One region of the Allobosea sp. 10L422 genome, then DNA from elsewhere that is predicted to be linked to it. Evidence: riboswitches for the same ligand, from Rfam matches in the RefSeq annotation. Region 1 holds a riboswitch; each other region holds the start of a gene.
What was found. A riboswitch is a leader RNA that binds a small molecule or an ion and turns the genes downstream of it on or off. The one in region 1 is predicted to bind cobalamin.
Positions count from the first base shown of each region.

Region 1 (3,199 bases):
TTCGCATAGGAATCGAAGGTGGCGTTGGTGACGATCAGGTTGTCGATGTCGTTCTGGAACCACGTCGCACCGAACTGCAGCTTCCGGTCGAAAAGCGGCTGCTCGAAGCCGGCATCCCAGCCGCGGCTTTCTTCCGGATTCAGGTTCGGATTGCCATGGAAATTGAACCCGGGGCGATAGTCGACGAAGAGCTCGTTGAGCGTCGGCGCCTTGAAACCGGTGCCGTAGCTCGCCTTCAGCTTGGTCTCGGTGCCGGGGATGATCAGCGCCGGGGCGATGCGGTAGGTGGTGTGGCCGCCATAGCTGTCGTCGTCGTCGCGTCGGATATTGGCCACCAGAAAGAAGCGGTCCTGGATATTGCCCTGATATTCGAGGAAGCCAGCCTTGTTGCCGTTGGAGGCGACGAGGCCCGTATCCAGGCGCTCGCGCTCGTATTGCAGGCCCATGAGCAGGTTGTGGCCCTTGGCGATCTCGAAATTGCCGCGCCAGTCGAGCTTGGTGCGCTCGCCCAGATTCTCGTTGGGCAGGCCGAGGATGCCGGTCGTTCCGTTCGCCGTCCGCGTTGCCCGGTCCTGGTTGGTGTAGGAGACGCCGAAGGTGTTGACGAAGCGCCCGCCGAACGGGTCCCAGACGACCTCGCCGCGGGTGAAGGCCTGGGCGTAGTTCTGCAGCGAGCGATAGGGCGCAGGCCGGCTCGGGAAGCCGGTGTCGCTGGTGAAACGCAGCTGCCCGTCTTGATAGCGGCCGATCCAGTTGAGTGTCAGCGTGTCGCTGAGCGCAACGCCGACGCGGCCTGAATAGTTGTAATTGTCGAAGGCATTGGGGTTGATGCGCCGGCCCGGCGGGACAAGGTTCGGTGGCGTCACATCGGTCGCGTCCGAGCGGAAGTGGGCGGCGTTGAAGGCGTAGTTGAAGCGGTCGTCGCCGCCGCTGAAGCCCGCAGACTGGTTGAATGTGCCGTGAGAGCCGGCCTCGACGCGTGCCGTTGCCTTTGGTGGACCCTCGCCGCGCTTCGTCGTGATCGAGATCACGCCGCCGAGCGCGTTGGCCCCATAGAGGCCGCTCTGCGGGCCGCGCAGCACCTCGATGCGCTCGATATCGTCCGTCAGCATCGAGCCGAAATCGAAGGAGCGATTGGGAGTCGCGGGGTCGTTGGCCTCGATTCCGTCGATGAGCACCTTGACGTGGTTCGAGTTGGTGCCGCGCATGAAGACCGAGGTCTGCCCGCCCGGCCCGCCGGTCTGCACGATGTTCATGCCGGGCACCGTCGCGAGCGCCTGCGGCAGGGTGCGGCGCTGCTGCTGCTCGATCTCCTTCGCAGTGATGACGGTGACGGAGCTCGCGATCTCGCGCGCCGGGGTCGGCGTCCCCGTGGCGCTGACCACGATCTCGTCGAGCGCGACCGGGCCGGCGTCGCTTTGCGCCAGGGCAGGGGCAGAGCAGGCGAGGGCGAGAAGGGAGGCGGAAAGCAGCAGGCGGCCGCGTCCTGCGGCTGGAGAGAAGACGTTCACGATGGAGACCTCGGGCGGTTGACGTCAGTGGCACGTCACCGCGAACGCGATCTCCCATCGGCCGCGCGGGAGGCGGCAAACAGTCTAATCAGCGATCGGCGCACCCCGTCCGAACGTGTTCGCGTGTGACCACGGTTGACGGCAGGTCTCCTGGCTCGCGGGTCGGTGCCTTCACGCCGCCTTCCCAGGTCCGAGGTCCCAGTGGCGTCTGGCGAAAGGCTCGCCGCTTACAGTTGCGGGGGCAGCCGCGGCATGGGGCAGAAATTCGCCCGCACCGCGTTCCCTTTTGATCCCGTGAAGGAACCGTCGCGGCGACGATTAGGGCGGAAATGCGGCCGCGTCAAACCGGCTTGGCGCTGCAGCGACAGCAGACCACCATCTGCTACAGTCCCCGGCGAGACGGGATCGGGCCAGCCGACGTTCCGGCCGGGGCTGCGCATCTTTGGCCTGAATTCCGGGGAAAGATGGGGCACCGGGACCTCGCTGATGCAGTTGCATCGTTGGTCGCCGGATTGTCGCAAGACTCACTCAGTGTCGTAAGTTCACGCCAGCGGAGACGGCATGGATTATTTCAGGCGCTTCACCTTTCTGTTCGCGACGCCGAATTTCGATGCCGAGGATCTCGAAGGGATCCGCTTCAACCAAATCATCGAGGAGATCGAGCGCTCGGGCTTCGAGGTCGTCAAGGCGCGCAAGCTCGAAGATGCCGAGATCGCGGTCCAGACCGATGCCGCCATCGGCTGCATGGTGGTCGACTGGGGCAAGAAGGGTCTTGAGGGCAAGACTGCCGCGCTGATCAATCTGATGCGCCGGCGCGGCCTCGATTTTCCGATCATCCTGCTCATCCGCCGCAAGCGCTTCGAGGACGTACCGGTCGAGGTGCTCGATTTCATCGACGGCTATATCTTCCTCTCGGAGGAGACCCCGCCCTTCATCGCCAAGAGCCTGATCAGCCGTCTCAAGCAATATGCCGAGACGCTGAAGACGCCGTTCTTCGGCGCGCTCGTCGATTATGCCGAGGAAGGCAACCATCTCTGGACCTGCCCGGGACACAATGGCGGCGTCTTCTACAGCCGTAGCCCGATCGGACGCGTCTTCATGGAGCATCTCGGCGAGGCTGTGTTCCGCGACGACCTCGACAATTCCGTGCTCGATCTCGGCGACCTGCTGACCCATGAGGGGCCGGCCCTGAAGGCGCAGAAGGAAGCGGCGCAAATTTTCGGGGCGGAGAAGACCTATTTCGTCCTGAACGGCACCTCGACCTCCAACAAGGTCGCGCTCGCCGCGCTGGTTTCGGACGGCGACCTCGTGCTGTTCGACCGGAACAACCACAAGGCGGCTCATCACGGCGCGCTGCTGATCGCCGGGGGCATTCCGGTCTATATCCCGACCGCGCGCAACGCCTGGGGGCTGATCGGCCCGATGCTCTGGGAGAGCTTCGACGAGGAGGCGCTGCGCGAGCGCATCCGCACCAATCCGCTTATCAAGGACCCGGACGCCTGGAGGAAGCCGCGCCCGTTCCGGGTCGCAGTGGTGGAACAGTGCACCTATGACGGCACGATCCACAGCGCGCAGATGATCCTCGACCGGATCGGCCACCTCTGCGACTACATCCTCTTCGACGAAGCCTGGGCCGGCTTCATGAAGTTCCATCCGCTCTATGCGGGCCGCTTCGCCATGGGCCTCTC
Region 1 covers NZ_JBFTJI010000012.1:32,502-35,700, forward strand. Annotated here, with positions in the region: gene AC1DEZ_RS20985 (TonB-dependent receptor plug domain-containing protein) at 1-1,511, opposite strand, end outside; cobalamin riboswitch at 1,635-1,834, opposite strand; gene AC1DEZ_RS20990 (Orn/Lys/Arg family decarboxylase) at 2,073-3,199, shown strand, end outside.

Region 2 (3,199 bases), on a different contig from region 1:
GAGGCGCGGATGGTCGCCGACCTGCGCGAGGTCTTCGCCGATCCGGCCAATGGCGATTCCGTGAGTGTCAGCGAGATCCGCGAGGTGGTGGAGAACATGCCCGCGCTCGGCCGGGCGGTCGTCGCGCTGCATCGGCGCTACCGCAACGCGCTGGAGCGGGCCGATGCGATGGCGGGCGAACTCGGGCTCGGCAGCGGCGGCGAGGCGACCTTCCGGGCGCTGATGCCGCATGAGCAGGTGCGGGACTTCTTCTACGCGCACCACAATCATTTTTCCGAACTCGACGAAGCGGCGGAGCGCATCTTCGAAACGGCGGATTTGAAGGTCGGGCAGGTGGCGGAGGGGCTAGCCCGCCGCCTCGATCGCCGGCATGGCGTCCGTATCCAGCTCTCCAATGACATGGCGGGGCAGGCCCAGCGGCGCTATGACCCGAAGGAGCGCCGGCTTCACCTTTCGGCTCTCCTCGATCCCGGACAGCGCGCCTTCCAGATAGCCACGCAGATCGGCTTCCTGGAAATGGAGGAGGCGATAGGGCGGCTGGCCGAGGAGGCTGCGGCCGGGGCGGCGGAGGTGCACGCGCTCGCCCGCATTGGCCTCGCCAATCACTTCGCCGCGGCGCTGCTCATGCCCTATCGCACCTTCCTCGATGCAGCGGAGGCCGAGCGCTACGATATCGACCGCCTCGCCCGGCGTTTCGGCGTCGGCTTCGAATCCGTCTGCCACCGCCTGTCGTCGCTGCAGCGGCCGGGGGCGCCGGGCGTGCCGTTCTTTTTTGTCCGGGTCGACCGGGCCGGCAATATCTCCAAGCGGCAATCCGCGACCGATTTCCACTTCTCGCGGGTAGGCGGAACCTGTCCGCTCTGGAACGTCTACGAAGCCTTCGCGCAGCCCGGGCGCATTCTGACGCAGACTGCGCAGATGCCGGACGGGCGGACCTATCTCTGGATCGCCCGCACCGTGAACGACGCGGTTGGCGGCTACGGCGACATCGGCAAGACCTTCTCGATCGGGCTTGGCTGCGATATCCGCCATGCGAGCCGCCTCGTCTATTCGAAGGGCCTCGATCTGGGCGACCCGAGCGCGGCGACGCCGATCGGCGCCGGCTGCAAGGTCTGCGAACGCTCGAACTGCCCGCAGCGGGCTTTCCCGCCGATCGGCAAGCCGCTCGCCATCGACGAGCGCATGCACGGCTTCGTGCCGTACAACGCCGTGTAAGGCCTTTCATACTGGGCGTGGCGAGGCCTTGGGCTCGCGTTGCGGTATGCCTGCCGGGCCGACGGTGGCGATGATCGAAGGCGCCGAATGAAGGGCATAGCGACCTATTGACACCGGAACAGCGTTGGCCACTAGATCTGGTGGTCGATGGTCTCTCGAATCGCAAGATCGAGAGCTAAGAGGGAAGCCGGTGCGAAGCCGGCGCTGCCCCCGCAACTGTAAGCGGCGAGTTCACGTCCACGATTGAGTCACTGAGACCGCAAGGTCTTGGGAAGACGGGACGAGAGCGCTGACCCGCGAGCCAGGAGACCTGCCGCGACACCATGAACGTCCACGGGCGGGGTGTCCCGGTGGTGCGCTTGGCAGGTCGCGGCCTTGTGGTGCCGCGCGCCTTCTCGACGCAACCGCTCTGGCCTTTGCCCCCAACATTTGGGGTTGATGCCATGTCTCTTTCTCTTGAAGCCGAGCGGCCGGTTGCCGTTTCTCCGGCCGCCGATCCTGTGGTGGCCAAGGCCGCGGCTAGCGAACCCGGCTACCAGGTCATTCGCCGCAACGGCGCAGTGACGCCGTTCGACCCTTCGAAAATCTCGGTCGCGCTGACCAAGGCGTTCCTGGCGGTCGAGGGATCGAACGCCGCCGCTTCGCGTCGCATCCACGAAGCCGTCGCGGAAATGACCGACCAGGTCGTCGCCGGGCTGACCCGTCGCGCCGCGAACGGCCGCACCTTCCATATCGAGGACGTCCAGGATCAGGTGGAGCTCGCGCTGATGCGCGGCGAGCACCACAAGGTCGCTCGCGCCTATGTGCTCTATCGTGAGGAACGCGCGCGCGAGCGAGCCAAGGCGCTGTCTGAAGCGAAGCCTGCTAAGTCGGCCGCACCAGCCTTCCGAATGAAGCTGGCCGATGGCGCGATGGTGCCGCTGGATTCTGCTCGCCTCGACAAGGTGGTGCGCGAGGCCTGCGCCGGTCTCGATGGTGTCGCGGCCGAGCCGATCCTGACGGAAACCCGCCGCAACCTCTATGACGGCATTTCGCTCGACGAGCTGGCGCTGGCGCCGATCCTAGCTGCCCGCACGTTGATCGAGAGCGAGCCGAACTACGCCAAGGTCTCGGCCCGCCTGCTGCTCGACAAACTGCGCCGCGAGGCGCTCACCTTCGTCCAGGGTCATACCGAGCAGGCGACGCAGGAAGAGATGGCCGCCGGCTACGGCGACTATTTCGCGGCCTACCTCAAGACCGGCATCGAGAACGAACTGATCGATCCCGAGCTCGGCCGCTTCGACATTGTCCGTATCGCTACGGCGCTGAAGCCGGAGCGCGACCTGCAATTCGACTACCTCGGCTTCCAGACGCTTTACGACCGCTACTTCCTGCATGTCCGTGGCAACCGCTTCGAGCTGCCGCAGGCCTTCTTTATGCGCGTCGCCATGGGCCTCGCCATCCGCGAGATCGACCGGGAAGCGCGGGCGATCGAGTTCTACGACCTGCTGTCGTCCTTCGATTTCATGGCCTCGACGCCGACCCTGTTCAATTCGGGCACGCTGCGTCCGCAACTCTCCTCCTGCTTCCTGACCACGGTCGCCGACGACCTCGACGGCATCTTCAAGGCAGTGAAGGACAACGCCCTGCTCGCCAAATATTCCGGCGGGCTCGGCAATGACTGGACGCCGGTGCGGGGCTTGGGCGCCCATATCAAGGGCACCAATGGCGAGAGCCAGGGCGTCGTACCGTTCCTCAAGGTTGCCAACGATACAGCCATCGCGGTCAACCAGGGCGGCAAGCGCAAGGGCGCGGTCTGCGCCTATCTCGAGACCTGGCATGTCGATATCGAGGAGTTCCTCGACCTCCGCAAGAACACCGGCGACGACCGCCGCCGCACCCATGACATGAACACGGCGAACTGGATTCCCGACCTGTTCATGCAGCGCGTCGAGGCGGGCGGCGACTGGACGCTGTTCTCGCCCGACGAGGTGCCGGACCTGCA
Region 2 covers NZ_JBFTJI010000008.1:55,638-58,836, reverse strand. Annotated here, with positions in the region: gene AC1DEZ_RS16715 (short-chain fatty acyl-CoA regulator family protein) at 1-1,215, shown strand, start outside; cobalamin riboswitch at 1,346-1,547, shown strand; gene AC1DEZ_RS16710 (ribonucleoside-diphosphate reductase subunit alpha) at 1,659-3,199, shown strand, end outside.
Region 2: it holds a riboswitch for cobalamin, as region 1 does, so the genes downstream of both, AC1DEZ_RS16710 (ribonucleoside-diphosphate reductase subunit alpha) here and AC1DEZ_RS20985 (TonB-dependent receptor plug domain-containing protein) in region 1, are expected to answer to the same signal.

Region 3 (3,199 bases), on a different contig from region 1:
TGGTCCTCGAATACCTCCTCCAGAGGGTTGTCGTGCTCGACGGAGACATCGGCCGCCTTCTGCGCCGCGAGCGCCTCGGGATCATCGGCGAACTGGCCATCGGCCACGGCCGGTCCGTCGACCACGGCGATGACGCCGTCGACGGTGACGCGGGCGCGGATTGCAGGCCAGTTGAAGGCCTGCACCAGCGGCTTCGGCAAGGCGAGGCCGGAGGTCTCGATCAGGATATGCTCGGGCGGGTTCGGCCGGTTCAGGAGCTTCTCCAGCGCCGGCACGAAATCATCGGCGACGGTGCAGCAGATGCAGCCATTCGGCAGCTCGACCACGTCCTCGTCGCTGCAGCCGGCGATGCCGCAGCCCTTCAGGAACTCGCCGTCGAAGCCGAGATCGCCGAACTCGTTGACSAGCACGGCGAGCTTCTTGCCCTGCGCATTCTCGAGGAGATGGCGCACCAGCGTCGTCTTACCGGCGCCGAGGAAGCCGGTGATGATCGTGCAGGGCGTCTTGCCCAGGTTCGTGGTTTGCGGAGCGTTCATGATGTCATCCTTGCTGGCGCGCCGGCAAAGGCGGCACGCGTGCGACCACGCCCTTGCGGAAGGACTGCGGCCGCTCTTTCCAGGGAACGATGCCGTTGGCGCTGGCGGCATAGGCCTCCGCCGCGCCGACGATCTCGTCGAGATGGGTGTCGGTGTCGAGGTCGCCGATCAGATAGGTCCATTTGCCATCGGCGCTGAGCGCGATGGTGCAGGGCCGCTTGCAGACGGCGAGGCATTCGACAGGCAGCACCGGGATGGTGCTGCCCTTTGCTGCGAGTTGAGCGGTGAGACGCTCCGCGAGCGCCAGCCCCGGCTGGTCGTAACCCTCCGGGAGATCGGCGCGCGCCCGCCTGCAGGCGGTGCAGACATGGATAGTGAGGTCGCCCTCGGACATGACTTGCCTTTCGCGCGGAGCCCGGAGGCTCCGCTGCCTTCAGCGCGCGAGCGCGGCGCGCCGGCTGGCCCAGGGCCAGAGCACGCCGACCATGAAGGCGGTGGCGAGCCAGAGCGCAGCCTGGATGCCGAGTGACAGAGCCGCGAAATGCGCCGCAACCTCGGCCGGCACCTTGCTCTCCGGCGCAGCCGGATGCGGGGCGCCGATCACATGCGGGAGCAGGATCACGACGACGGCCAGCAGCTTGAGCCAGGGCTGCTCGAAGCGCAGGAACAGGAAGAGCCCAAGCGCCGTGGCGATAGCGGTGACCAGCCACCAGAACTGCCGCTGCTCCAGCGCTGCGGAAGCCGCGCCCGGCAATTCCGGCGCGAGCCCCATCGCGGGGGCGAGCCCGAGCGCCAGGAAGCCGCAGGCGCCCCAGACCAGGGCGCTACGTTGGTCGATCGTATCGCCGGCCGCGATCATTCCCGCGAGCAGCAGCGCGGCGAAGCCGATTGCGGTCGCGATCGTCACTGCGCTGGTGAAGAGCGTGCGCTGGAGGCCGTCCTGCGGCTTCCATTCGGCATGGTCGTGGCCGGGCGCATCGCCAGCGGGGCCATGCGCGAGGATGATCTTCGCCTCGCCGTCGAAGGCGGCGAGCGTCGGCGCCTGCAGGCGCAACGCCGCCTCATAGGTCTCGGCCTTGAGGATCAGCGGGGTGGTGGTGACATGCTGGAGGGCGGCGACGATCAGCCCAGCCAGAAGCCCGGCCAGAATGCTGACCGTGAGAACACGCGTAACCATGGATGCTTTCCCTCAGTGGCAGGGGAAGGCGAGACCGTGGCGGGTATCGTGCCCGGCGTTGTGAACGTTCGTCGAGGCCGCGAAGCCGGTCGTGTAGATCAGCGCGACGCCGATCACGAGCGCGGCGGCGGCTGCCTTGACGCGTTCCGAGACGCTGAGTTGAGTGGTGGAAACCGAAGCGGTGTTCATGGGGCTCTCCGTGGCCGCCCCGCCGGCAGCCGGTTGGATCGTTGCGGGTCGACGGCAGGTCTCCTGGCTCGCGGGTCTGATGTTCCCCACCGCCTTCCCGGAGCGAGCGCTCCAGTGGCCGATGGCGGGAAACACCCGCTTACAGTTGCGGGGGCAGCCGCGGTATCTCACCGCGTTCCCTTTTCACCTCCTTGCGGAGGCACCGTCATGGACCATCATTAGCTATCGGCGTGCCGCTGTGCAATGCAGTGCGCCGTGGCAGAAACGTCATTCTCGGGCTTGACCCGAGAATCTCGTACAGGAAGAGGCTCGCCCTTTCGGATGGAGATGCTCGGGTCGAGCCCGAGCATGACGGCATAGGACTTTTCGATGGAATTGCCCCACCTCACCCTCGTCCTCGGCGGCGCCCGCTCCGGCAAGAGCCGCCATGCCGAGGCGCTGATCGAGGCTTGCCCGGCCCCCTGGAGCTACATCGCCACCGCCCAGGCCTATGACGACGAGATGCGCGAGCGCATCGCCGAGCATCGCGCACGCCGCCCGGAGGGCTGGCAGACCGTCGATGCGCCGCTCGATCTCGCCGAGGCCATCGCCGTCCGTCCGGCCGGCCGGCCCATCCTTGTCGATTGCCTGACGCTCTGGCTGACCAACCTCATCCTCGCCGAGCGCGATACGGCCGCGGCGCGCCAGGCCCTGATCGCCGCCTGCGAAAGCGTCTCCGCGCCGCTCGTGCTGGTCGGCAACGAGGTCGGCCTCGGCATCGTCCCGGAGAATGCGCTCGCCCGCCGCTTCCGCGACGAGGCCGGGCGGCTGCATCAGGCGCTTGCGGCGCGCGCCGGCCGCGTGGTCTTCATGGTCGCCGGATTGCCGATGCGAGTGAAATGATGACCGACACCGAAGACACCGCCCGCCACAAGGCCAAGATGGAGAAGCGCAAGGCGGTGCAGGACGCCGAGGTCGCTTCCAAGACCGTCGAGAAGGGCCTTCTCATCGTCAACACCGGCCCCGGCAAGGGCAAGTCAACGGCGGCCTTCGGCCTGATCTTGCGCGCGCTCGGACATGGCTGGCGCATCGGCGTGGTGCAATTCATCAAGGGCGCCTGGTCGACCGGCGAGCGCAAGGCGCTGGAAACCTTCGGCGATCAGGTCGCCTGGCACAGCATGGGCGAGGGCTTCACCTGGGAAACGCAGGACAAGGCCCGTGACATCGCTGCCGCCGAGCGCGCCTTCGCGAAGGCGAGGGAGCTGATGGCCGACCCCGAAATCCGGCTCCTGGTGCTCGATGAGCTCAACATCGCCCT
Region 3 covers NZ_JBFTJI010000005.1:153,376-156,574, forward strand. Annotated here, with positions in the region: gene cobW (cobalamin biosynthesis protein CobW) at 1-536, opposite strand, end outside; gene AC1DEZ_RS12545 (DUF1636 family protein) at 541-930, opposite strand; gene AC1DEZ_RS12550 (CbtA family protein) at 970-1,713, opposite strand; gene AC1DEZ_RS12555 (CbtB domain-containing protein) at 1,726-1,902, opposite strand; cobalamin riboswitch at 1,939-2,124, opposite strand; gene cobU (bifunctional adenosylcobinamide kinase/adenosylcobinamide-phosphate guanylyltransferase) at 2,272-2,784, shown strand; gene cobO (cob(I)yrinic acid a,c-diamide adenosyltransferase) at 2,784-3,199, shown strand, end outside.
Region 3: it holds a riboswitch for cobalamin, as region 1 does, so the genes downstream of both, AC1DEZ_RS12555 (CbtB domain-containing protein) here and AC1DEZ_RS20985 (TonB-dependent receptor plug domain-containing protein) in region 1, are expected to answer to the same signal.

Region 4 (3,199 bases), on a different contig from region 1:
ATCGGTCCGGATCGACCCGCTCTTCAATCCGCATGCGCCGGAGCGCGTGCAGGGCGCGAGCGTCACCTTCGAGCCGGGGGCGCGGACGGCCTGGCATACGCATCCCCTCGGCCAGACGCTGATCGTCGTCAGCGGGGTCGGCCGGGTGCAGCGCTGGGGCGGTCCGATCGAGGAGATCCGGCCCGGCGACGTTGTCTGGTTCCCGCCCGGCGAAAAGCACTGGCACGGCGCGGCGCCTTCGACCGGGATGACCCATATCGCCGTTCAGGAAGCCGAGAACGGCAAGGTCGTGGAGTGGCTGGAGCAGGTCTCCGACGACCAGTATGGCGGCTGATGGCCGGCATAGTGGGGCGAAACGATGAAGCCTGAGCTCTCCAGCCTCCTGCGCGAGGCCCGCCACGTTCTGCTCGACACTCCGACGCCGCTTCAGCGGCTGCACCGTTTCGAGGAGAAGCTCGCGCGGCCCGGCATCTACGCCAAGCGCGATGATCTGATGCCAATCGCGCTCGGCGGCAACAAGCTGCGGAGCCTTGAATACTGGCTGGGGGACGCGCTGCGGCAGAAGGCCGATATCCTCCTAGTAGGCGGCGGCGCCAGCTCCAATCTCTGCCGTCTGACGGCCGCGGCGGCTTCGCTCGTCGGGCTCGACTGCCTCGTCCTGCACAATGCGGCCGACACGCAGGAGAACCGCCAGGCCTCCTTCCTCAACCGGCTGTTCGGCGCGGAGTTGCGCTTCCTCGGACCGGTCGATGAAAGCCAGCGCAACGCGGCGCTTGCAGCGGCCGCCGCAGAACTCGCCCGGCAGGGCCGGACGCCCTACATCGTCGGCGATCCCGTGCTGGGCGCGATGGGTTATGTTCGGGCCGCCTTCGAGCTGCATGAGCAGTCGCAAGGTGAAGAAGCCCCGATCAAGCATGTCTTTCTTGCCGGCTCGATGGGGCCGACCGAGGCTGGCTTCCTCTTCGGCAACGCCCTGCTGGGGCACCCCTTCCGCATCCATCTCGTCAGCGTCGAGTATGCGCTGACGGAGCTGGCGGGGCGTGTCCGGGCGATCTACGAGGGCCTGCGGGAGCGGACGGGGCTCGACGTCGACTCGCTGGAGGCCGCGCCCCTGCATTATCACATGGGCTATCTCGGCGACGGCTGGGGCGCCCCGACTCCGGCCTCGGAAGCGGCCATCCTGAGCTTCGCGCGCACCGAGGGCATCCTGATCGAACATGTCTACACCGCGAAGACCTGCGCCTGCTTCCTCGAGCGGGTTGCCGATGGAGGGATTGCCGGCGGCGAGCCCGCTTGCGTGCTCCATACCGGCGGCACCGCCGCGCTCTTCTCGCAATTCAGCCTGTTCCGGACGCTGACCTAACGTCGTATCGCTTGACGGGCTTCGGCGCCGCTCTATGGTGCCGCTCGATCGAGGTTCTCCGGGTCACGCCCGGAGCTAAGAGGGAATTCGGTGAGGCGCTTCCCGCGCCAATGCCGAGGCTGCCCCCGCAACTGTAAGCGGCGAGCCCTCCGTCCATCGTCCACTGGCGCCCTGCGCCGGGAAGGCCGGGCGGATCAGGCGTCGACCCGTGAGCCAGGAGACCTGCCGCGATCGCAAGGCGTCTTTCGGGCGGGGTGTTCCGGAGGGGTGCGCGTCGGCGGCCGGCTCCAGAGCTGCGCCTTCCGGCCGTATCCATCGAAGCTCCCCCGCCTCATCTCGGGGAGCGATGAATTCCATGTCCATGATCTTCGGCCGGGCCGCCGCAAGGGCCGCGACACGCTTGACGCGTCCACGTCGTGCGACCTATGAGAAATGCAACATTGTTACATCTTGTGAACATCGCGCCGAAACCGCCCGGTTTCGCCGACGCGGTGCCCGCGTCAGCCCGGTTGCCCCCATGCGTCCCGCCTTTTCGCTGCTGCCCACCCTTTTCGCCGCCGCAGCCGGCCTTGTCCTGTTCGCCGCGCCGGTCGCCGCAGCGCCGACGCAATACCCGCTGACGCTGGAGAATTGCCGGGAGACCATCACCTTCAACGCACCGCCCAAGCGCGTGGTCGCGATCGGCCAGACCCAGACAGAGATTCTCTACGCGCTCGGCCTCGGAGACCGGGTGGTCGGCACCGCCGTCTGGTTCTCGCCGGTGGCCAAGCCCTATGAGGCCGTCAACGCCAAGGTGAAGCGCCTCGCCGACAATGATCCGAGCTTCGAGGCGGTGGTCGGGCAGGAGCCCGATCTCGTCACCGCGATGTTCGAATGGCATGTCGGGCCGAACGGCATCGTCGGCAAGCGCGACCAGTTCCACAAGGTGAAGGTGCCGACCTATGTCTCGCCGACCGATTGCGTCGGCAAGGACAATTCAGGCCCGGGTGACGGCGTGCGCACGCAGATGTTCTCGATGGAGCTGGTCTATCGCAACATCCGCGAGTTCGGGCAGATCTTCGATGTTTCCGACCGCGCAGAGAAGCTTGTCGCCGAACTGAAGGCGCGCGAGGACAAGGCGGTCGAGTCCGTCGCGAAGCTGAAAGCGCAGGATGTGCCCGTCGTCGTCTGGTTCTCCAGCAAGGACATCAAGGGCGACGGCTTCATGGCCGGTAGGAACGGCGTGCCCGCCTATATCCTGTCCAAGCTCGGGGCGCGCAACATCATCACCACCAATGAGGAATGGCCGCTGGTCGGCTGGGAGAGCATCGCCGCCGCCAACCCGGCCGTAATCGTCACCGTGAAGATGGACCGCCGCCGCTTCCCGGCTGATGACATCGAAAAGAAGCTCGCATTCCTGAAGACCGACCCCGTTGCCAGCAAGCTCGACGCGGTGACGAACAACCGCGTCGTGATCATCGACGTGGGCGCGACCCGCGCGGGGCTCGACACGGTCGATGGGATCGAGACGCTCGCCAAGGCGATCGCCAGCTTCGGCCTCACCCCTTGAGCCACGCCGCCCACGGCCCGAATTGGCCGGCGCGGATCGGCATCGCGCTCCTCTCGCTGGTGGCGCTTACCGTCTCGGTGGCGCTGGCGGTGACGATCGGCGAGATGGCGATCCCGTTCGATGTCGCGCTCAAGGCGCTCGGCAACGGATTGTTCGATCTCGGCCTGCCGGTCGGCGCGATCCAGCAGGGCGTCATCTTCGACTACCGCCTGAGCCGGGCGCTGATGGCGGGGCTATGCGGCGGGGCGCTGGCGCTTTCCGGCGTGATCCTGCAGGCGCTGCTGCGC
Region 4 covers NZ_JBFTJI010000005.1:95,664-98,862, reverse strand. Annotated here, with positions in the region: gene AC1DEZ_RS12280 ((R)-mandelonitrile lyase) at 1-334, shown strand, start outside; gene AC1DEZ_RS12275 (1-aminocyclopropane-1-carboxylate deaminase/D-cysteine desulfhydrase) at 359-1,363, shown strand; cobalamin riboswitch at 1,398-1,607, shown strand; gene AC1DEZ_RS12270 (ABC transporter substrate-binding protein) at 1,881-2,912, shown strand; gene AC1DEZ_RS12265 (FecCD family ABC transporter permease) at 2,909-3,199, shown strand, end outside.
Region 4: it holds a riboswitch for cobalamin, as region 1 does, so the genes downstream of both, AC1DEZ_RS12270 (ABC transporter substrate-binding protein) here and AC1DEZ_RS20985 (TonB-dependent receptor plug domain-containing protein) in region 1, are expected to answer to the same signal.